3 regions of the Pseudomonas spartinae genome follow, and region 1 is predicted to be linked to each of the others. Evidence: riboswitches for the same ligand, from Rfam matches in the RefSeq annotation. Region 1 holds a riboswitch; each other region holds the start of a gene.
The links. A riboswitch is a leader RNA that binds a small molecule or an ion and turns the genes downstream of it on or off. The one in region 1 is predicted to bind cobalamin.
Positions count from the first base shown of each region.

Region 2: linked by a shared signal. The riboswitch ahead of ACN8M7_RS16100 (energy-coupling factor ABC transporter permease) and the one ahead of cobG (precorrin-3B synthase) in region 1 are both predicted to bind cobalamin.
Region 3: linked by a shared signal. The riboswitch ahead of ACN8M7_RS21660 (TonB-dependent receptor domain-containing protein) and the one ahead of cobG (precorrin-3B synthase) in region 1 are both predicted to bind cobalamin.

Region 1 is NZ_CBDAMB010000002.1:606,127-613,320, reverse strand. Features, by position in the region: gene ACN8M7_RS06670 (GntR family transcriptional regulator) at 1-288, shown strand, start outside; gene ACN8M7_RS06665 (cobalt-precorrin-6A reductase) at 311-1,030, opposite strand; gene cbiE (precorrin-6y C5,15-methyltransferase (decarboxylating) subunit CbiE) at 1,027-2,229, opposite strand; cobalamin riboswitch at 2,286-2,475, shown strand; gene cobG (precorrin-3B synthase) at 2,573-3,886, shown strand; gene ACN8M7_RS06650 (precorrin-8X methylmutase) at 3,879-4,505, shown strand; gene ACN8M7_RS06645 (precorrin-2 C(20)-methyltransferase) at 4,502-5,245, shown strand; gene cobJ (precorrin-3B C(17)-methyltransferase) at 5,468-7,123, shown strand.
Region 2 is NZ_CBDAMB010000007.1:64,758-71,951, reverse strand. Features, by position in the region: gene amn (AMP nucleosidase) at 1-1,127, opposite strand, end outside; gene ACN8M7_RS16105 (hypothetical protein) at 1,195-1,923, shown strand; gene ACN8M7_RS16100 (energy-coupling factor ABC transporter permease) at 1,933-2,613, opposite strand; cobalamin riboswitch at 2,666-2,868, opposite strand; gene ACN8M7_RS16095 (acyl-CoA dehydrogenase family protein) at 2,921-4,570, opposite strand; gene ACN8M7_RS16090 (TetR/AcrR family transcriptional regulator) at 4,567-5,208, opposite strand; gene ACN8M7_RS16085 (hybrid sensor histidine kinase/response regulator) at 5,327-7,194, opposite strand, start outside.
Region 3 is NZ_CBDAMB010000012.1:52,475-59,668, forward strand. Features, by position in the region: gene ACN8M7_RS21645 (acetyl-CoA carboxylase family protein) at 1-1,369, shown strand, start outside; gene ACN8M7_RS21650 (alpha/beta fold hydrolase) at 1,380-2,330, shown strand; gene dxs (1-deoxy-D-xylulose-5-phosphate synthase) at 2,413-4,308, shown strand; cobalamin riboswitch at 4,381-4,573, shown strand; gene ACN8M7_RS21660 (TonB-dependent receptor domain-containing protein) at 4,661-6,508, shown strand; gene ACN8M7_RS21665 (cobalamin-binding protein) at 6,574-7,194, opposite strand, start outside.

The sequences.
Region 1 (7,194 bases):
TTTCACCTGAGGCTGGCGGAGCTCGCCGGCAACACGCTGCTACTGGAGTTTCTTCGCGGCTTGCTGTCGCGCGCCGCGCTGAATATCGCCCTGAGCCGCAGCCCGGTGTATTCGGCACGCACCTGCGAGGAACACCTGGCGCTGATCGCCGCTCTGCAAGCGGGTGACAGCGCCCTCGCCGGGCAGGTGCTGGTCAAGCATCTCAACGGCATATTCGACAGGCAGTGCTTCGCCCCCACGCCGACGGTCGACCTGCACGCAGCGTTCAAAGTCGGGCACCTGAGCTGATTTCACCCGGACACGTTCAGCGTCAGCACTGAAGCGCCTGGCACAGCGCCTCCAGCTCGCCAAACTCCTGCGCCACTGTCGGCAAGGCGGGACGGCGCAGCAGCAACACCGGCAATCCAAGCTCACGGGCCACCTGCAGCTTGGGCTCGGTGGAAGCGCTGCCGCTGTTCTTGCTGATCAGCACATCGCAGCGGATGCGCGCGAACAGCGCCCGCTCCTCGTCCAGCGCGAACGGCCCGCGCGCGCCGATCACCTCGGCGCGGGGCGGCGCCGCCTCGGCCTGCAGGCAACGCACCGTCCAGTGCTGGTGCGCGGGAATCTCCTGCAGGTGCGCCAGCGGTTCGCGCCCGGAGGTGAAGAACGGCCTGTTGAACGGCGCCAGCGCGCGGGTCAGTTCATCCCAGCCATCCACCTCACGCCAATCATCACCGGGGCCAGGCTGCCAGCCCGTGCGCCGCAGCGCCCAGCACGGCACGCCAGTGATCTCGGCAGCGCGGGCGGCGTTGTGGCTGATCTGCGCGGCGTAGGGGTGGGTCAGGTCCAGCAGCAACTCGATGCCTTCAGCGGCAATAAACGCCGCCATGCCCTCGGCACCACCGAAGCCACCGACGCGCACGCGGCACGGCAGATCATCCGGCACCCGCCCGAGACCAGCCAGGCTGTACACCGTCTCCGGCCCCAGGCGCCGCGCCAGGCGCAGTGCCTCGGTGGTACCGCCAAGCAGGAGGATGCGCGCCGTCATGCCTTGCGCACCGCCAGCAGGGTGATCGGCAGCGCCGCGCGCCAGGTGTCGAAGCCGCCCAGCGGCTGCGCCTGGGCCACGCTCAGACGCAACAGCTCGCCGCCCTGCTGCTCGCGGAAACTCACCAGCGCCGCCTCGCTCTGCAGGGTCACGGCATTGGCCAGCAGGCGCCCACCGGGTTTGAGCGCAGCCCAACAGGCCTCCAGCACACCCGGCACGGTGACGCCGCCGCCGATGAAGATGGCGTCCGGCGCCGGCAGCCCGGCCAGCGCCTCGGGCGCATGCCCGGCGACCAGTTGCAGGGCGGGCACGCCGAGAGCATCGCGGTTATGGCGAATATGCGCCTGGCGCCCATCGTTGGCCTCGATGGCGATGGCGCGACAAGCCGGGTGTGCGCGCATCCACTCGATGCCGATGGAGCCGCAACCGGCGCCGACATCCCACAGCAGCTCGCCGGGCAGCGGCGCCAGGCGCGCCAGGGTCACCGCGCGTACGTCGCGCTTGGTCAGTTGGCCGTCGTGGCGGTAGGCATCGTCGGGCAGGCCGCAGGTCGGCGGCAGCAGCATTGCTCCGGCGTCGGCCAGGCACTCCACGGCCAGCAGGTTGAGGTCGGCTGCGCGCGGCAGGTCCCAGTTCGCGGCCAGGCCATCGAGGCGACGCTCTTGTGGCCCGCCGAGATGCTCCAGCAGAGTCAGGCGGCTGGCGCCGAAACCACGCGCACGCAAGACTTCAGCCACCTGTGCGGGCGTATCGCCATCGGCACTCAATACCAGCAGGCGCATGCCGGGGAACAGCTTGCCGTTGAGCGTGGCCAACGGCCGACCGACCAAGGACACCACCTCCGCCTCCTGCAGCGGCCAGCCCAGGCGCGCCGCCGCCAGCGACACCGAGGACGGCGCCGGCAATACCAGCAGTTCGTCGGCCGGCACCTGGCGCGCCAGGCTGGCGCCGACGCCATAGAACATCGGGTCGCCACTGGCCAGCACGCACACCGCCTCGCCGCGCTTTGCCAGCAACGGCCCAAGGTCGAAGGGGCTGGGCCAGGTTTCCCGCTCGCCGCTGATGCACGGCGGCAGCAGCGCCAGCTGGCGCGGCGCGCCGACGATGCGCGTGGCCGCCAGCAGGGCGCGGCGCGCCGCCTTGCCCAGGCCGGGGTAACCGTCTTCGCCGATGCCGACCAGGGTCAACCAGGGTTTCATCCAATGTCCTCGCACAGGCCCGACGGAGCGCCTGTCCGCGCTCCGGGCAAAGCGGGCATAATACAGCCTTCGTCGGTGCCCCATGAATCGGGCCTAAGAGGGAATCCGGAGCGATCATCGATCGCCACCGAGCTGCCCCCGCAACTGTAAGCAGCGAGTCCAATGCCATCGGCCACTGGGTAACCGGGAAGGCGCAGCGGATCATGACCTGTCAGCCAGGAGACCTGCCGACGAACGCTGGTCGCGAGTGCCAACATCGGGCGGGGTGTACCGATGCCATGGAGTCTTCCTGCAGGTTGATTCCGCTGGTTCGGTCGCCGCGTCGTTATCCACAGGTGACCCTTTGCCCACGTCCGTTCGCCCATCCGCCTGCCCCGGCCTGCTGCGCATCGTGCCCGCGCTGGACGGCGGCATCTGCCGAGTCAAACTGCCCGGCGGCGTACTGCGTAGCGCGCAGGCGCGGGTGATTGCCGAGGCTGCGCGACGTCATACCGGCGGCGTGCTGGAGCTGACCAACCGCAGCAACCTGCAGATTCGTGGCGTCCTGCCCGGGCAGGAAAGCCCGCTGATCGACGCCCTGCTCGGCGCCGGCCTCGGCCCGCGTGTGGCCGCCGCCGATGACGTACGCAACCTGATGCTCAGCCCCGCCGCCGGCCTCGACCCGCAGGCGCGCATGGACGTGCGTGCGCTGGCCAGCCAGTTGCTCGACCTGCTGCAGGACACTCCGGCGCTGTATGCGCTGTCGCCCAAGTTCGCCCTGCAACTGGACGGCGGCGAAGCCCTGGCGATGCGCGAACACCCCCACGACCTGTGGCTGCTTGCCGAGGACGACCAGCACCTGCTGCTGGGCCTGGCCGGCTGCCCGAATGACGCCCCACTGGCGCGAATCGAGGTGACGCAGGCCGTCGAGCTGGTGCGCCAACTCCTGCTGTTGTTCCTCGAACTGGCCACGCCCGAGCAATCGCGCATGCGCCAACTGCTGGCGCAGATCCCGGCCGCCGAGCTGCTGCAACGCCTGCAGGCGCGCCTGAGCTTTGCGCTGCAAGCGGCCCCGGCCAACTGGCAGCCGGCCGAGAGCACCGCACGTGCGCCGGCGGGGGTTTATCCACAGGCGCAGCAGGGCCTGTGCATGTTGGCGGCCGGCGCTCGACTGGGCCGCCTGCACGCCGAACAGCTGTTGGCGCTGGCCGGGCTCAGCGAACACCACGGCGACGGCGAACTGCGCCTGACGCCCTGGCAAGGCGTGCTGCTGGGCAATGTGCCCGAGGCCAAATCCAGCGAATTACTGAACGCCCTAGAGGATCTAGGGCTGCTGACCCAAACCGACGAACCGCTGCTTGGCCTGGTCGCCTGCACCGGCTCGGCGGCCTGCGCGCGCGGCCTGGCCGACAGCAAACACCACGCCCTGCACCTGGCCGAGCGCCTGCGCGAGAACGGCGCGCGCCCGCAGGTGCACCTCAGCGCCTGCCCGCGCAGTTGCGCCAGCGCGCGCGTGCAGCCCTACACCCTGCTGGCCAGCACACCCGATCACTACCAGCTCTACCAACGCACGCCCGAGGCGCCCGGTTTCGGCCGTCTGCTGGCGCCCGCCATGACCATCGACGAGGCCGGCGCCTGGTTCGCCCGCCAACACCCCGCAGGAACCTCCGATGCTTGATTACATCCGCGACGGCCAGGAAATCTACCGCCGCTCCTTCGCCACCATCCGCGCCGAGGCCAACCTCGACGGCATCCCCGCCGATCTGGAAAAACTCGCCGTGCGGGTGATCCACGCCTGCGGCATGGTCGACGTGGTCGAGGACCTGCGCTTCTCCGCCGGTGCCGGCGCCGTCGGCCGCGCGGCCCTGCTGGCCGGCGCGCCGATCCTCTGCGATGCGCGCATGGTCGCCGAAGGCATCACCCGTCCGCGCCTGCCGGCAGGCAACCAGGTGATCTGCACCCTGCACGATGCCGGCGTGCCGGAGCTGGCCCGTGAGGTCGGCAACACCCGCTCGGCGGTAGCCCTGGAGCACTGGCGCGAACACCTGGAAGGCAGCGTGGTGGTGATCGGCAACGCGCCCACCGCGCTGTTCTACCTGCTGGAAATGCTCGACGCCGGCGCGCCCAAACCGGCGCTGATCATCGGCATGCCGGTGGGCTTTATCGGCGCCGCCGAGTCCAAGGACGCCCTGGCCGCAGACAGCCGTGGCGTGCCCTACGTGATCGTGCGGGGCCGTCGTGGCGGCAGCGCCATGGCGGTGGCCGCGGTCAACGCCCTGGCTTCGGAGGTGGAATGATGGCCGGTCGTCTGCTTGGCCTCGGCGTCGGTCCCGGTGACCCCGAGCTGCTCACCCTCAAGGCCCTGCGCCTGCTCAAAGGCGCCCCGGTGGTGGCCTACTTCGTGGCCAAGGCGAAACACAACGCCGGCCATGGCGGCAATGCCTTCGGCATCATCGAAGCGCACCTGAGCGATGCCCAGCAGCGCCTGCCGCTGGTCTACCCGGTGACCACCGAGAAGCTCGCCCCGCCGCTGTCCTACGAAGATGTGATCGCCGACTTCTACGACACCTGCGCGCAGCAGATCGCCCAGTTGCTCGAGGCCGGCCAGGATGTGGCGGTGATCTGCGAGGGCGACCCATTCTTCTATGGCTCCTACATGTACCTGCACGACCGCCTGGCCGACCGCTACGAAGTGGAGGTGGTGCCCGGCGTGTGCTCCATGCTCGGCTGCGCCTCGGTGCTCGGCACGCCGCTGGTGTATCGCAATCAATCCTTGAGCGTGCTCTCCGGCGTGCTGCCGGAAGACGAGCTGGAACAGCGTCTGCGCGACGCCGAAGCGGCCGTGGTGATGAAGCTCGGGCGCAACTTCGACAAGGTGCGCCGGGTGCTGCGCAAGCTCGGCCTGGACGACCGCGCCCACTACGTCGAACGCGCGACCATGGCCAGCCAGAAGATCGTGGCGCTGGACGAAGTGGAGCCGATGGATTCGCCGTACTTTTCCATGATTCTGGTGCCCGGCCAGAAGTGGCGGGGGTGATTGGTTCCTTGTGGGAGCGGCTTCAGCCGCGAAGCGCTTTCGCGGCTGAAGCGGAATACCGCCCAGCCGCTCCTACAGCTCACCGGGTGAATGAAACCCCGTCACCACGCGCCCTACGCAATCATTGCGGGGGCATCATTGGAGGCGACAGTCGCCGCTGAAGCGCCTCCCACGGATCGCGCCCCATTCCCCGGATTGCATCGGGGCTACAGGATTTACCGCATGAACATCGTCATCCTCGGCGCCAGCGCACTGGCCACTGCACAACGCCTCAAGGCGCTTTATCCACAGGCTGTGATCCACGGCCTGCGCGGGCGCGCCGATGGCGCCGAGCGTCACTACGAGGAGTTCGGCGAGCACCTGCGCGCGCTATACCGCGCAGGCCAACCGCTTGTCGTGCTGTGCGCTGCCGGCATCGTCATCCGCAGCCTCGCCGCACTGCTGGCGGAAAAAGGCGCCGAGCCACCGGTACTGGCCCTGGCCGAAGACGGCAGCGCTGTGGTGCCGCTGCTCGGCGGCCTGGCCGGGGTCAACCGCCTGGCCCGCGAAATCGCTGCACACCTGGGCGTCACACCCGCCATCACCACCAGCGGCGAGTTGCGCTTCGGTACCTGCCTGCTGGAGCCGCCGGCCGGCTACGCCCTGGCCGACCTGCAGCAGGGCAAGCGCTTCGTCAGCGACCTGCTCGGCGGCGAAACGGTACGCATCGAAGGCCAGGCACCCTGGCTGGAGAACGCGCAACTGCCTGTGGATAACGCCGCCAGCCGGGTTATCCACATCACCGCGCAGGCGCGCCCGGCGCAACCCGACGAACTGCTGATCCACCCGCGCTGCGCCGCCGCCCTGATCGAACGCCCCGGCGCCGACCTGCCTGCGCGCCTGCAACAGGCGCTGAGCGCTGCCAATCTTGCACCGCAAGCGCTGGCCTGCCTGCTCGCGGACAAAGCCTGGATGGCCAACGCGGAGTTGCACGCCGCTGCAGTTGAGCTGAAGCTGCCGCTGCGCTTTATCCACAGCAGCGCCGAGCTACCGGCCGAACTGCACAGCGGTGACGGCCTGCGCCTGCTGTTGAGCGAACAGCCTCTGGATATCGAGCGCCTCGGCCAGCGCCGTGGCCGCCTCAGCGTGGTCGGCCTCGGCCCTGGCGCCGCCGAGCACATGACCCCCGCCGTGCGCCGCGCCCTCGACGAGGCCGAGGACCTGCTCGGCTACGACACCTACGTGAAGATGGCCGGCCCGCTACGCGCCGACCAGTGCCTGCACCCCAGCGACAACCGCGAAGAGCTGCAGCGCGCTGCCCACGCCTTCGAACTGGCCGCCAGCGGACGCCGGGTGGTGATGATCTCCTCGGGCGACCCTGGCGTGTTCGCCATGGCCGCGGCGGTGATGGAGGCGCTGGAAAGCCCGCAGAACGAGGCCTGGCACGGCGTCGAGCTGGAAGTACTGCCGGGCGTTTCCGCCGCACTGGCCACAGCCGCCAAGGCTGGCGCACCGCTGGGCCACGACTTCTGCCTGATCTCCCTGTCCGACAACCTCAAGCCCTGGGCGGTGATCGAGAAGCGCCTGGAACATGCCGCCGCAGCGGATCTGGCCATGGCCTTCTACAACCCGATCTCCAAGTCCCGCCCCTGGCAACTTGGCCGCGCGCTCGACTTGCTGCGCCAGCACCGTACGCCCGAGACGCTGGTGGTGCTTGGCCGCGATATTGGCCGCCCTGCCGAAGCGCTGCGCAGCCTCACCCTGGGCGAGCTGACCCCGGAGATGGTCGACATGCGCACCCTGGTGATCATCGGCTCCAGCCAGACCCGCCGCTTCCCGCGTGCCGACGGCAGCGAGTGGGTCTACACGCCGCGTTGGTATCCCGCGCAGGCCGACTAGAGCATCGCTCGCAGCAGGATTGCCAAGCGTTTGCAGGAGCGGATTTATCCGCGAATTTCGCGGCTGAAGCC
Region 2 (7,194 bases), on a different contig from region 1:
GCTTGCTGCACTTCGGCCAGCGCCGGTAATGGAATGTTCGGTGGCAGCACGCGGTCAAGGATGCCGTCACGGCGCATGTAGGCGTGGGCCAGCACGTAGTCGCCGATGGTCTGCGACTGACGCAGGCCGCCGCAGTGGCCGATCATCAGCCAGCAGTGCGGACGCAGCACGGCCAGGTGGTCGGTGATGTTCTTGGCGTTGGACGGACCGACGCCGATATTGACCAGGGTGATGCCGTGACCGTCCTCGGCCTGCAGGTGGTAGGCCGGCATCTGGTAACGGTGCCAGACCACGTTCTCGATGATGGCCTGCATCTCGCCTTCGGCCATGCCCCGCTCGACCACCACGTTGCCCGGCAGCACCATGCGGGTGAAGCGCGAGTTGCCCACCAGCATGTCCAGACCATGACGAATGAACTGGTCAACGTAGCGGTGGTAGTTGGTCAGCAGGATCCACGGCTGCACGTGATGCCAGTCGCTGCCGGTGTAGTGCTGGATGCGCTTGAGGGAAAAATCGGTGCGCGCGGCGTCGAACAGCGCCAGCGGCAGCGGGTCGATGTTCTCCCAGTCGTAAAGGCCGTCAGCGGTACCGTCGGTGGCGGCGGACAGGTCGGTGCTGGGGAATACCCGCGCCAGTTCGGCGGCGGTTACGCCACTGCCGGCCAGTTCATCGCCGCCCTCGACCACGTAGGGATAGGGAATGTTCTGCTGGCTGCGACCGACCTCGACACGCAGGGTGAAGTCACTCATCAGCGGGCGCAGTTGCTCGAGCAGGTATTTGCGAAACGCTGCCGGCTGGGTCACGGTGATCGCGTAGGTACCCGGAATCTGCACCTTGGCGTAGGCGCGCACGGTGGTCGGCACCTCGCCCTGGCACAGGTAGGTCAGGCGCAGTTCGGGATAACGGAACAGGCAATGCTCGCTGGCATCCGGGCGGATACGCTCCTTGAGGTAACGCTTGAGCGCCTGGCTCAACGCACCGGTGGCTTCCTGGTGCAGGGCGGCAAGGCGGTCGACTGCCTCTTCGGGGGTGTGGGCAATGATGAAATCATCTGAGCAGGCTTTCACTGTGCATATTCCTGACTGAACGTACGCGCCTATCTTGCCTGCATACGGAGAGGAAAACATAGCGCGACAACCCTCGCCCCTCACTAGCAGCGACTAGTCTTGGATCAAACTGTCAGAGGTCATCTTCATGCGTCGTGCAATCGTTCTGCTGTTGGCCAGCGCCTCATGCGTCAGCGCCTGGTCCGGAGACCTCGATGGGCATTACCGGGCCACCCTCGATGGCCAGCCTACCGAGCTGATCCTGCGCCAGCAGGGCGAACAGGTCGAAGGGCAGTACGTGGAGAATCGCACCCTGCGCCTGAACCTCAGGGGGCGTTACGACGGCCAGGTGTTGCGTGCCGAGATCAGCGATCCCCAGTCCGGCCTGCTGCTGGCCAACATGAACGCCACCTACGCCAATGCCATGCTCAATACCAGTATTGCCGCACGCAACCCTCGCAACGGCGAGGTGCTGGAACGCCAGGCGCTGTTCAAACGCGAAGCCGCAGCAACGGCGGCGACGCCGTCCGCTGCCGGCGCGCAGGACCCGGCGCTGGTCGGCACCTGGGTGCACGAGAAGATCATCAACAGCGGCGGTGCCAACTTTGCCTCGTTCAACACCCTGATGACCCTGCAGCTGAACGCCGACGGCAGCGTCACCCAGTGGAGCCGCTCTGCTGGCGGCGGCAGCGACTGGAGCTACGACAGCCCGGGCGAAGTGCAGTACAGCGGCCACTGGCGCAGCCAGGACGGCATGCTGATGGTGCGCCTGGCAGGCGCCGCCGACTATCAACCCGCCGCCTACTACCGCTTCAGTGACCAGTACCTGGTCACCGAGAGCAATACCGGCAAGATGATCTGGCAGCGCCGCCGCTGAGCGGCGGGGTCAGGCCGCCTGGTGCAGGCGCACGTTGAACAGCGGCCCCTGGCTGAAACGCGACATGGCCTTGGCAGCGGCCAGCACGCCCAGGTCGACCAGTGGCTCGATCAGGATCACGCTCATGTAGGCCAGACCAAAGCTGCCCACTGCCGCCAGGTTCTCGCTGGAGAAACCGTGACCGTAGAAGGCCCAGAACGCGACCCAGGCAACGATGCCGCCCTGATAGGCAGTCGACAGCGCCAGCGCCTGCTTGTAGGAAAGATCGACGTAGGCGGTGCCCGGCGCGACGATGCGTTTGGCCAGCAGGCTGATGCCCCACAGCGGGATCAACAGCGTGGTGACGTTCATGCCGTACTGCGGCAGGTCGAACTGGGCGAACAGCAAGCCCTGCAGCAACAGCCCCGCGGCCAGGCCGATGGCCGTGGCACCGGCGCCGAACAGCAGCAGCAGCGTGGAGCCGAGGATCAGGTGTACCTCGGAAACGCCCACCGCATGATGCGGAAACACCTCGAAGAAGCAGAACACCAGAGCGGTGGTCAGCAGACTGCGCAGCGCCAGGGCGGCGACGCCGCCATTGTTGCGGACGCTGTCCAGGGCGAGTTTGGCGGTCAGGCCGAAAGCGGTGACGGCCGTTGCGTAGCTGAGCAGGATCTTGGCGCCTTCGACGACGCCCGGTTCGATATGCATGCGAGTTCCTTTGCCGCGCCCACCGCGCGACGATTCGGATGAAGGGTAGGCAAAACGCCCGTTGTCGATGGCAGGTCTCCTGGCTCACGGCTTGGCACTTCGCCCGCCTTCCCGACCGAAGTCAGTGGCATGAGGGCATCGTTCGCCGCTTACAGTTGCGGGGGCAGCCAGGGCATTGGCGAGATTCGCCGCACCCTGTTCCCTTTTCATCCGCGTCACAGGCGTGCACGCAGAACCATCGGCCGCAAGATTACTCGCCTGCCCGGCTAAAAAACAGCGCGCCAGGCAATCCGCCCTCGGCACTCGCTCAGGCCAGGTGGGGCGCACTGCGCGCCAACAGCGCCTCGACGTCGACACCACGCGGCAAGGTGCCGTAGACCCGGCCACGCCCTTCCAGGCGGCTGGCGATAAAGGCATCGCTCACCACGCTGTTGCCCGCCTCCAGCAGCAGCTTGGCCTGCAGCGCCACGGCCATGTCTTCGGTGAGTTGGCGAGCGCGGTACTGGATGTCGGCGGTGTCGGCAAAATCGGCCTGCAAGCGCTGGATATGCGCCTTCAGGCGAGCATCGCCGTGGCCATCACCCAGTTCGGCGAACAGCGCGTCGAGCACGCCCGGCTCCTTGGACAGCGCGCGCAGCACGTCCAGACACTGCACGTTGCCCGAACCTTCCCAGATCGAGTTGACCGGCGCTTCGCGATACAGACGCGGCAGGATGGTTTCTTCGACGTAACCGGCGCCGCCCATGCACTCGCTGGCCTCATAGATCATTTCCGGGGCGCGCTTGCAGATCCAGTACTTGCCCACGGCGGTGACCAGGCGAGCGAACTTGTCTTCCTGCGCGTCATGCGCGTGGTCGAGCGCACGGCCCATGCGCATGCACAGCGCCAGCGCGGCCTCGCTCTCCAGCGCCAGGTCGGCCAGCACGTTCTGCATCAGCGGCTGGTCGGCGAGCAGCTTGCCGCCCACCAGGCGATGCGCGCAGTGGTGCGCGGCCTGGGTCAGTGCCTGGCGCATCAGGCTGCTGGAGCCGACCATGCAGTCGAAGCGGGTCATGGCCACCATCTCGATGATGGTCGGCACGCCACGCCCTTCCTCGCCGAGCATCCAGGCGAAGGCGCCACGGTATTCCACCTCGCTGGAGGCATTGGCCCAGTTGCCCAGTTTGTTCTTCAGACGCTGGATGTAGAACTGGTTGCGCGTGCCGTCCGGGCGGTGACGCGGCAACAGGAAGCACGACAGGCCCCTGTCGGTGTGGGCCAGGGTGAGGAAGGCGTCGCACATCGGCGCCGAGCAGAACCACTTGTGGCCGACCAGTTCGTAGCCCTGCCCCGGCCCGCCCAAGCCGATGGGATAGGCGCGGGTGGTGTTGGCGCGCACGTCGGTGCCGCCCTGCTTCTCGGTCATGGCCATGCCGATGGTGACGCCGGCCTTCTGCTCCATCGGCAGGTTGCGCGGGTCGTACTCGGTGGAGAGGATCTTCGGCAGCCATTGCTCGGCCACGTTGGGCTGCAAGCGAATGGCTGGCACCGCAGCGAAGGTCATGGTCAGCGGGCAGCCGCTGGCCGCCTCGGCCTGGCTGTGCAGGTAGGTCAGGCCGGCGCGGGCGACATGCGCACCGGCGCGCGGATCGGTCCAGGGCAGCGACGGCAAGCCATGCTCGACCGCCGTGCGCATCAGCTCGTGATAGGCCGGGTGAAACTCCACCAGGTCAATGCGATTGCCGTAACGATCATGGCTCTTGAACACCGGCTTGTTCTCGTTGGCGAGAAAGCCGGCCTGCATCAGGGCGCCGCCGGTCAGCGCGCCATAGGCGCTCAGGCGCTCGTAGGCCCAGCCGCCGTCGTAACGACGAGTCCACTCCTGCAAGGGCAGGTCGAGGCGATACAGGTTGGCACCGTCCAGGCTCGGCACCTGGTTGAACACCTCGTGGGTTTCGGCATTCAGGCTGTGGTTCATCGCGTGAGCTCCTCGGCGCCGACGGCGCGCAGGCAGAAGGTGGCAAGGCTGGCGCTGACCTGCGCCAGCTCCAGGGTGGGCCTACCCGCTTCGCGAGCGGCGCGGGCAGGTGGCGACAGGGGGCCGACCAGCGCCTCGGCAATCGCACCGACCAGGCAGGCCGCCGTAAGACCGATCTGCTCGAGGCGAAACTCGCCGGCAGCGGCGCCCTCCTCCAGCAAATCGATGAACAGCTCGGCGTAGGCTTCGCGATAGAGCAGGCGCTGCTCGTCGACCTCCGGATCGACCGGCTCGGCGATCAGCGCGAAGGCCAGGCGGCGGCTGTGCCAGGCGCGGGCGGCGAACTGTTCCAGACCGATGCGCAGGCGCTCGCTGGCACGCCCCGGACCACGAAAGGCGGCAGCCAGGGCGTTGACCTCTCGCTGGCTGGCAGCGGCGAAGACTTCGGCGGCCAGTTCGCCCTTGCTGCGAAAGTGCCGGTACAGACTGCCGGTGGCGATACCGACATCATCGGCCAGTGCCTGCATGGTCAGGGCGGCGAAACCACCCGCGGCCACCCGCAGCAAGGCACAATCGAGGATGCGCTGGCGCTGCGCATGATCGCGGTCGAGTCGAGCTTCAGTGATGCGATAAGCCATGGTCTGAATCCTGATTCACATGTATGCAGTGAATCAGGATTCAGACCATGGCTAAAGAGGCTATCCGGCCAAACCTGCCGCTGAATCGGGAAGCAGACGAGCTGGAGCAGGCCGCCGCTCAGGCCGGCGCGGAACCGCCGGAAACCGTAGCGGCATGGCACAGCACCCATTCATGCAGGAGGATGCGCAGCTCCTCGAACTTCACCGGTTTGGCCAGGTAATCGCTCATGCCTGCGGCCAGGCAGCGCTCACGGTCGCCGCTGTGGCTATGCGCCGTGATCGCCAGCACCGGTAACTCGACGCAACCAGGCAGCGCACGGATCGCCCGGCAGGTGGCGAAGCCGTCCATCACCGGCATCTGGCAGTCCAGCAGCACGGCGTCGACGGTTTCGCCGCGCAGCAGCTCCAGCGCCTCGGCACCGTTGTCGGCGGTGCGCACCCGGTAGCCGAGCTTGAGCAACATGCCACGGGTCACCAGCTGGTTGATCGCGTTGTCCTCGACGATCAGCACCGTGCACTGCTGCGCCTGGCGCTGCACCGTGCCAGTCGGTGCGCGCGGCGGACGCGCAGCCGGCGCCGCCTGCTGCTCCGGCAGGGTCAGCGGCACGTTGAGGCGAAAGCGGCTACCGACGCCAGGCTGTGACTCGTGACTGAGGCTGCCGCCGAGCAGGTCGACCAGCTGTCGACAAATCGCCAGGCCGATGCCGAGGCCGCCGTACTTGCGGGTCATGGAGCCGTCGAGCTGATGGAAACGCTGATACAGGTCGCCCTCATGGGTGAAACCGATCCCGCTGTCGCTGACCACCACGCTCAGCGGCAGACTGCTGCCCACGCTGCCGGCACGGCCGACCTGCAGAACCACGCCACCGTCGCTGGTGAACTTGATGGCGTTGTCCAGCAAGTAACCCAGGGCCTGAGCCAGTTTGGCCGCGTCGCCCTCCAGGGTATCGGGCAGGTGGTCATCCAGTTCCAGGGTGAAGGTCAGCCCCTTCTCTTCCGCACGCGGCGCGTACTGGGCGCGCAGGCCGTCGAACAACCCGCGCAGGCTGAACGCCTCACGCCGCGGGTAGAGCTTGCCGGCCTGCAGTTCGGTCAGGGCGAGGATGTCGTTGACCATGCGCATCATGTCGCGTGCGGACGCCGCCGCGGTCTTCTGGTACTGCTCCAGCTCGATGTCCATCTTCACCGTCTGCATCAGCTCCAGCGAGCCGATCACGCCATTCATCGGCGTGCGCAACTCGTGGGTGACGGTGGCGAGGAACTCGTCCTTGAACCGGTTGCTGTCGGCCAGTTCCTGGTTCAACGCTTCGAGCTTGCGGCCGGCTTCCTGCAGGATGCGCGTGCGCTCTTCCTTCATTGCGTTGATGCGATCGGCCAGTGCCAGCGACAGCAGGCCCACTTCCAGCGCCGAACCGATCTGGCTGGCATACATGGTGAAAAAGACGTTGGGCAGATAGCCCAGCACCATCAGGGTGTTGACGATGCCACCGATGAGAAAGGCGCTCCAGGCGAAGATGAAGTAGCGCGCCACACGCATGCCGCGCAGCCAGGCGAGGATGCCGGCGGCGAAGATCACCACGGTGAACAGCAGGGCCAGGTAGGTCGCCAGGCGCAGCGCCGTCGCGTAACTGAGGCACAGCGCCAGGATCATGACCCCGGCGCCACAAGCCATCAGCAGCAGCAACAGGCGGTCGACCCAGGGACTGTGCTCCGAGGTGTGCAGGAAGCTGCGCGCGAACTGACAGCCGAACAGCGCCGCCGAACCGATCAGGAAAGGAGTCGCGGCGTTGGCCCACCAGGGGTTGTCGGGCCAGAAATACTCGATGCCGGCACCGTTGACCGAGATCTGATAGAGGCCGAACGAGGCGATATAGAGAATGTAATAGAGGTAACTGGTGTCGCGGACGCTGAGAAAGATGAACAGGTTATAGAACAGCATCACCAGCAACACGCCGTAGATGATACCGAGCACGTAGATGCGCCCCG
Region 3 (7,194 bases), on a different contig from region 1:
CTCGCCCGAGGAACTGCTGGAGCTGAGCCCGGCCGACGGCCTGGTCGCCGCTATCGGCACAGTGAACGCCGCGAGTTTCGGCAGTGAGGCCGCACGCTGCATGGCCATCGCCTACGACTACACGGTATTCGCCGGCACCCAGGGCGTGATGAACCACAAGAAGACCGACCGCATGCTGGCCCTGGCCGAGCAATGGCGCCTGCCGGTGGTGCTGTTCGCCGAGGGCGGCGGCGGCCGACCGGGCGATACCGACTTCGTCGGCGTAGCCGGGCTGGACTGCCACACCTTCGTCGCCATGGCCAAACTCTCCGGCCTGGTGCCGACGGTGGGCGTGGTTTCCGGTCGCTGCTTCGCCGGCAACGCCGCGCTGCTCGGCTGCTGCGACGTGATCATCGCCACTCGTAACGCGACTATCGGCATGGCCGGCCCGGCGATGATCGAAGGCGGCGGCCTCGGCAGTTTCACCCCCGAGCAGGTCGGCCCGACCGACGTGCAAGGCCCCAATGGGGTGATCGACGTGCTGGTGGAGGACGAAGCCGAGGCGGTCACCGTGGCCAAGCAGTACCTGGGGTATTTCCAGGGCCCGGTGAGCGACTGGCAGTGCAGCGATAGCCGCGAGCTGCGCCAGGTGATCCCGGAAAACCGCCTGCGCGTGTACGACATCCGCAAGGTGATCGAACTGCTGGCCGATCACGGCAGCGTGCTGGAACTGCGCCGCCAGTTCGCCCCCGGCCTGATCACCGCGCTGATCCGCATAGAAGGCAAGCCGTTCGGCCTGATTGCCAACAACCCCGCGCACCTGGGCGGCGCCATCGATGCCGTGGCTAGCGACAAGGCCGCACGCTTCCTGCAACTGTGCGAGGCGCATGACCTGCCCATCGTCTCGCTGTGCGACACCCCCGGTTTCATGGTCGGGCCGGAGGCGGAGAAGCAGGCCACGGTGCGCCACGTTTCGCGCCTGTTCGTCACCGCCGCCAGCCTTACGGTGCCGTTCTTCACCCTGGTACTGCGCAAGGGTTACGGTCTCGGTGCCCAGGCCATGGCCGCCGGCAGCTTCCATTCGCCGCTGTTCACTGCCGCCTGGCCCAGCGGCGAATTCGGCGCCATGGGCCTGGAAGGTGCAGTGCGCCTGGGTTTTGCCAAGGAACTGGCAGCCCAGCCGGACGAGGCCGCACGCCAGGCGCTGTTCGACAAGCTGGTGGCCAAGGCCTACGACAACGGCAAGGCACTGAACATGGCCAGCTATCTTGAGATCGACGCCGTGATCGACCCGGCCGACAGCCGCGCCTGGCTGCTGCGCGGTCTCAATGCGGCGCCGCGTCCGCCACGGCGCGACGGCAAGAAACGTCCATTCGTCGACACCTGGTAAGGACATCTCCATGCCTATCGATCACCGCCTGCTCGCCGTCAACGGCATCGAACTCAGCCTGTACAGCGCCGGCCCCGAGCACGGCAAGCCGGTGTGGCTGCTGCATGGCTTTCCCGAATGCTGGTACGCCTGGCATCCGCAGATCGAGGCGCTGGCCGCCGCCGGCTACCGCGTGCTGGCCCCGGAAATGCGCGGCTATGGTGCCAGCAGCGCGCCGTCTGATCCGGAGGCCTATGACCTGATCACCCTGTGCGGCGATATTCAGGCCGCCATGGACATGCTCGGCCAGCGCGAGGTGGCGGTGGTCGGCCATGACTGGGGCGCGCCGGTGGCCTGGCACCTGGCGCTGCTGGAACCGCAGCGGGTCAAGGCGCTCGGTGCGCTGTCGGTGCCCTTCGGCGGCCGGCCTAAGCGACCGGCCATCGACATGATGCGCGAAGCCTACGCCGGGCGTTTTCATTACATCCTCTACTTTCAGCAGCCGGGGCTGGCCGAGGCGGAACTGGACGAAGACATCGGCCGCAGCCTGCGCCTGCTGCTCGGCGGCCTCGGCGATGCCCTGCTGGCGACGGACAAGCCGGCCGATGCGCGGCTGTTCGACGGCATGCCGGACGACCTGCCGCCGCCGCCCTGGTGCAGCGAAGCGACCTTCGCCCACTACCTGCGCACCTTCGAGCGCCACGGTTTTCGCGGCGCGCTGAACTGGTACCGCAATTTCGAGCGCAACTGGCAGCGCACTGAACCCCTGGCCGGGCTGCAGGTGGCGCAGCCGACGCTGTTCCTGCTTGGAGAGAACGACCCGGTCGGCCGCTTCGAGGCGCCGACACTCAAGCGCATGGCCGACCAGGTGCCGCGCCTGGAACGCCACGATCTACCCGGCGCCGGCCACTGGCTGCAGGCCGAATGCAGCGAGCGGGTCAGCGCCCTGCTGCTGGACTTCCTGCTCAGGCACTACCGTTGACGGCGAAATGGATAGCAGATTGGGCTGTTTTCCTGGCATCAGGTAAACTGCCGCATCTTTTACGCCTATAACGATTCGCCTGATGCCGACCACTTTCCACGAGATCCCCCGCGAGCGCCCGTTGACGCCGCTGCTCGACAGCGCCAACACGCCGGACGAACTGCGCCGCCTGGCCGAAGCGGACCTGGAAACCCTCGCTGACGAACTGCGCCAATACCTGCTCTACAGCGTTGGCCAGAGCGGCGGGCACTTCGGTGCCGGCCTCGGCGTGATCGAGCTGACCATCGCCCTGCACTACGTCTTCGACACCCCCGATGACCGCCTGGTGTGGGACGTCGGCCATCAGGCCTACCCGCACAAGATCCTCACCGGCCGCCGTGAGCGCATGGGCAGCCTGCGCCAGAAGGACGGCCTGGCCGCCTTCCCACGGCGCGGCGAGAGCGAGTACGACACCTTCGGCGTCGGCCACTCCAGCACCAGCATCAGCGCGGCACTGGGCATGGCCATCGCCGCCCGTCTGAAGGGCGAGAAGCGCAAGAGCGTAGCGGTGATCGGCGACGGCGCACTGACCGCCGGCATGGCCTTCGAGGCGCTCAACCACGCCACCGATGTCGGCGCCAACATGCTGGTGATCCTCAACGACAACGACATGTCGATCTCCAAGAATGTCGGCGGCCTGTCCAACTACCTGGCCAAGATCATCTCCAGCCGCACCTACGCCAGCATGCGCGAGGGCAGCAAGAAGATCCTCTCGCGCCTGCCCGGCGCCTGGGAAATCGCGCGCAAGGTCGAGGAACACGCCAAGGGCATGCTGGTGCCCGGCACCCTGTTCGAGGAACTGGGCTGGAACTACGTCGGCCCCATCGACGGCCACGACCTGCCCACGCTGCTGGCCACCCTGCGCAATATGCGCGACCTCGATGGCCCGCAGTTCCTGCATGTGGTGACCAAGAAGGGCAAGGGCTTCGCCCCGGCCGAGGCCGACCCCATCGGCTATCACGCCATCACCAAGCTGGAACCGGTGACCCCGGTCGCCGCGCCGAAGAAGCCAAGCGGCCCGAAATACTCCAACGTGTTCGGCCAGTGGCTATGCGACATGGCCGCCGCCGACAACCGCCTGGTCGGCATCACCCCGGCGATGAAGGAAGGCTCCGATCTGGTGGCCTTCAGCGAGCGCTTTCCCGATCGTTACTTCGACGTGGCGATTGCCGAGCAGCACGCCGTAACCCTGGCCGCCGGCATGGCCTGCGAAGGCGCCAAGCCAGTGGTAGCGATCTACTCCACCTTCCTCCAGCGCGCCTATGACCAACTGATTCACGACGTGGCCGTGCAGCACCTCGACGTGCTGTTCGCCATCGACCGCGCCGGCCTGGTCGGCGAAGACGGCCCGACCCACGCCGGCAGCTTCGACCTCTCCTACCTGCGCTGCATCCCCGGCATGCTGGTGATGACCCCGAGCGACGAGAACGAGCTGCGCCGCATGCTCACCACCGGCCACCTGTTCGACGGCCCGGCCGCCGTGCGCTACCCGCGCGGCACCGGCCCCAACGCGCCGCTCGATGCTGGCCTGGCGCCGCTGGAGATCGGCAAGGCAGTGGTGCGCCGCCAAGGCAAGGGCGTCGCCCTGCTGGCCTTCGGCGTGCAACTGGCCGAAGCCCTGCGCGTCGGTGAAACCCTGGACGCCACGGTGGTCGACATGCGCTTCGTCAAACCACTGGACGAAGCCCTGCTGCGCGAACTGGCAAGCAGCCACGCGCTGCTGGTGACCATCGAGGAAAACAGCATCATGGGCGGCGCCGGCAGTGCGGTCAGCGAATTCTTCGCCGCCGAGAACCGCCAGGTAGCGATGCTGCACCTGGGTCTGCCGGACTACTACGTCGAACACGCCAAGCCGAGCCAGATGCTCGCCGAATGCGGCCTGGACGACGCCGGTATCGAACGCGCCGTACGTGAGCGCCTCGCCCTCCTGCAGGCCTGAGCATGAAGCCCGCTCATCGCTAAATGAGCGGCGCTTGCTTGTGATTCATATGCGCGCGCACTAAGGTGCGCGCCATTCATGTTCCGCCAGGGTGCGCTGCGCAAGCGGCGTTAAACGGGAAGTCGGTGCGATGCCGACGCTGCCCCCGCAACGGTAATCGATGGCAAGCGCTGAGCTTGCGCCGCGTCCAACAGCCACTGGGCCCAGCCTGGGAAGGCGGACGCGGGTCGACAGCCCGGAGACCGGCCAAGGCGGTGCGACTGGTGTTGCGGAGGGCGACACGGTCAAGCGCTGCCCTGCCTGCGCTTGCGTCTACCCTCCTCGAACGTCTGCCGACCGTTGAGGAAAGAGAATGAAACTGTCCCGTCTGGCTCTGGCCATCGCCGTCATGCCTGGTCTTTCGCTGGCCGCCGAGCCCTATGTCGCCGAGCCGCTGATCGTCACCTCCGGACGCCTGGCCGAACCGCAAGCGCAGACCACTGCGGCCACGACCGTGTTCGAGCGGGACGATATCGAGCGTCTGCAGGTCAGCAGCGTCGCCGAGTTGCTGGAGCGTGTGCCAGGTCTCAGCATCGTCCGCACCGGTGGTGCTGGCAGCCAGACGGGCGTTTTCCTGCGCGGTACCAGCACAGCACAAACCCTGGTGCTGGTCGACGGCCAACGTATCGCGGCGGCCTCCAGTGGCACCAGCAGCCTGGAGTTCCTTGCCCCGGAGCAGATCGAGCGTATCGAGGTAGTACGTGGAGCGCGTTCGGCACTCTATGGTTCGGACGCCATTGGCGGCGTGATTCAGATATTCACCCGCCAGGCCGATGGCCAGGGCCTCAAGCCTTACGCGCGCCTGGCGGCTGGCAGTGACAGCACCTACCAGCGCAGCCTCGGTCTCTCCGGCGGCGACGAGCGCACCCGTTTTCATCTGGGCGCAGCCCTGGACGAGACCGCCGGCATCGACGCCACTCGAGACGGTTTCGGCGCCAATGGCGACGACGATGCCTACCGCAACCGCTCGCTCAGCCTGAATCTGTCGCACCGATTCAATGACGATCTGCAGGTCGGGCTCAGTGCTCTCGATCAGCGTGGCCAGGTGGAGTACGACGATGTCTTTACCGGCCTGCTGCCGACAACGGACTTCCAGGTCAGCAGCCTTTCCGGGTTCATCGACGGCCGCCTCAACGAGCGCTGGAGCAGCCGCCTGGAAATGGGTCACAGCAAAGACCAGCGCGACACGGGTGATGACTCACCGGCAGCGCCAGACTATTCATTCTTTACGTACACCACCTATCGCGACTCGGCGAGCTGGGTGAATACCCTGACCCTCACCGACCACCAGCAAATTCTGACTGGCGCCGACTGGTATGAGGATCGCCTGCAAAGCAGCGCGGACTTCGCGGAGGATTCACGCTGGAACCGTGCGGCCTTCGTGCAACACCGTTACACCGGCGACACCTTCTCGACCGAGCTGGGATTGCGCCACGACGATAACCAGCAGTTCGGCAGCGAAAACACCTGGAACGCGGCACTGACCCTACCTCTTAACAGTGCCAACGACCTGATTCTGTCGTACAGCGAAGGTTTCCGAGCGCCGACCTTCAACGATCTCTACGATCAGTGGTACGGCAACCCCGACCTCGCGCCGGAACGCTCCAAGAGCTACGAGCTGCAATGGCGCAGCCGCTACAGCAACACAGGATCGTTGCAGGCTTCCGTGTATCGAACTGATATCGAGGACGCCATCGTCCTGGATCAGAACTTCATTCCACAGAACGTCCAGACAGCCCGGATTCATGGCTTCGAAGCTGCCGTACAGCAGGAACTGTTCGGTTGGCAGAGCAGTCTCGCTCTAGCCCTGACCGACCCGCGTGACCGCGCCAACGGCCATACCCTGCAACGCCGCGCCAAACGCACGTTGAACCTGGACCTCGACCGCCGCTTTGGCGATGTGTCGGTGGGCGCAGGCTGGCGTGCAATCAGTGGCCGCTACGACGATGCCGACAACGAGATCGAAATGAGCGGCTACGGTCTGCTAAGCCTGCGCGCCGCCTGGCAGGCCAATGAGGAACTGGGGCTGAGCCTGAAGCTGGATAATCTGCTGGACAAGGATTACGCAGAAGCGACCTACAGCACAGCCAATGGCCGTTTCGGCTACAACAGCGCCGGGCGTACCGCGCTTTTCGCCGTAACCTGGACGCCGCAACTCTGACCTTGGCGCGTACGGCGCATCCTACGACCGCTGTAGGGCGCCCCGGGCGCGTCGCCTGAGAAGGGCTACCGTGCCCCCGCCATCCGCTCGCAGAGCTTCTGGATGGCCCCGAGCATCTGCCGGCTGGGCCGCTCCAGGCCCTTGTCCGGCACAGCCCAGACCTGTCCCAAGCGCACGGCATGCACCTGCGGCCAGGCTTGCCAGGCGCTCAGTTCGGCATTGCTGCCACCCAGAATCACGTCCGGGTCACGCGCCAGCACCGCCTCCACGCTGACCTGCGGCGCCGGTTGCGGCAGGTCGGCGAACAGGTTGCGCGCTCCGCAGACGTGCAAGGCGTCGCCGATCAGCTGCTCACCGCCGATGGTGTAAAGCGGTTGGTGCCAGATCTGATAGAACACCTTCAGCGGCTGCTCACGCCGATAGCGCTGGCGCAGCGCGGTCAGTTCGGCCCGATACTCGGCGGCCAGGCGCTCGCCCTGCTCTGCCCGACCAATGCGCTGGCCAATGCGCACGAAGGCCTCGCCAAGTTGATCGAGGCGCTGCGGCTGGATGATCAGCAGGTCGATGCCGAAACGCTGCAACTGCGCCTGCTGCGCCGGCGGCACGCTGCCGGGTGCGATAAGGATCAGATCCGGCGCCAGCTGCAACAGTCGCTCGAACTCCAGCTGGCCATAGCGCCCGACGGT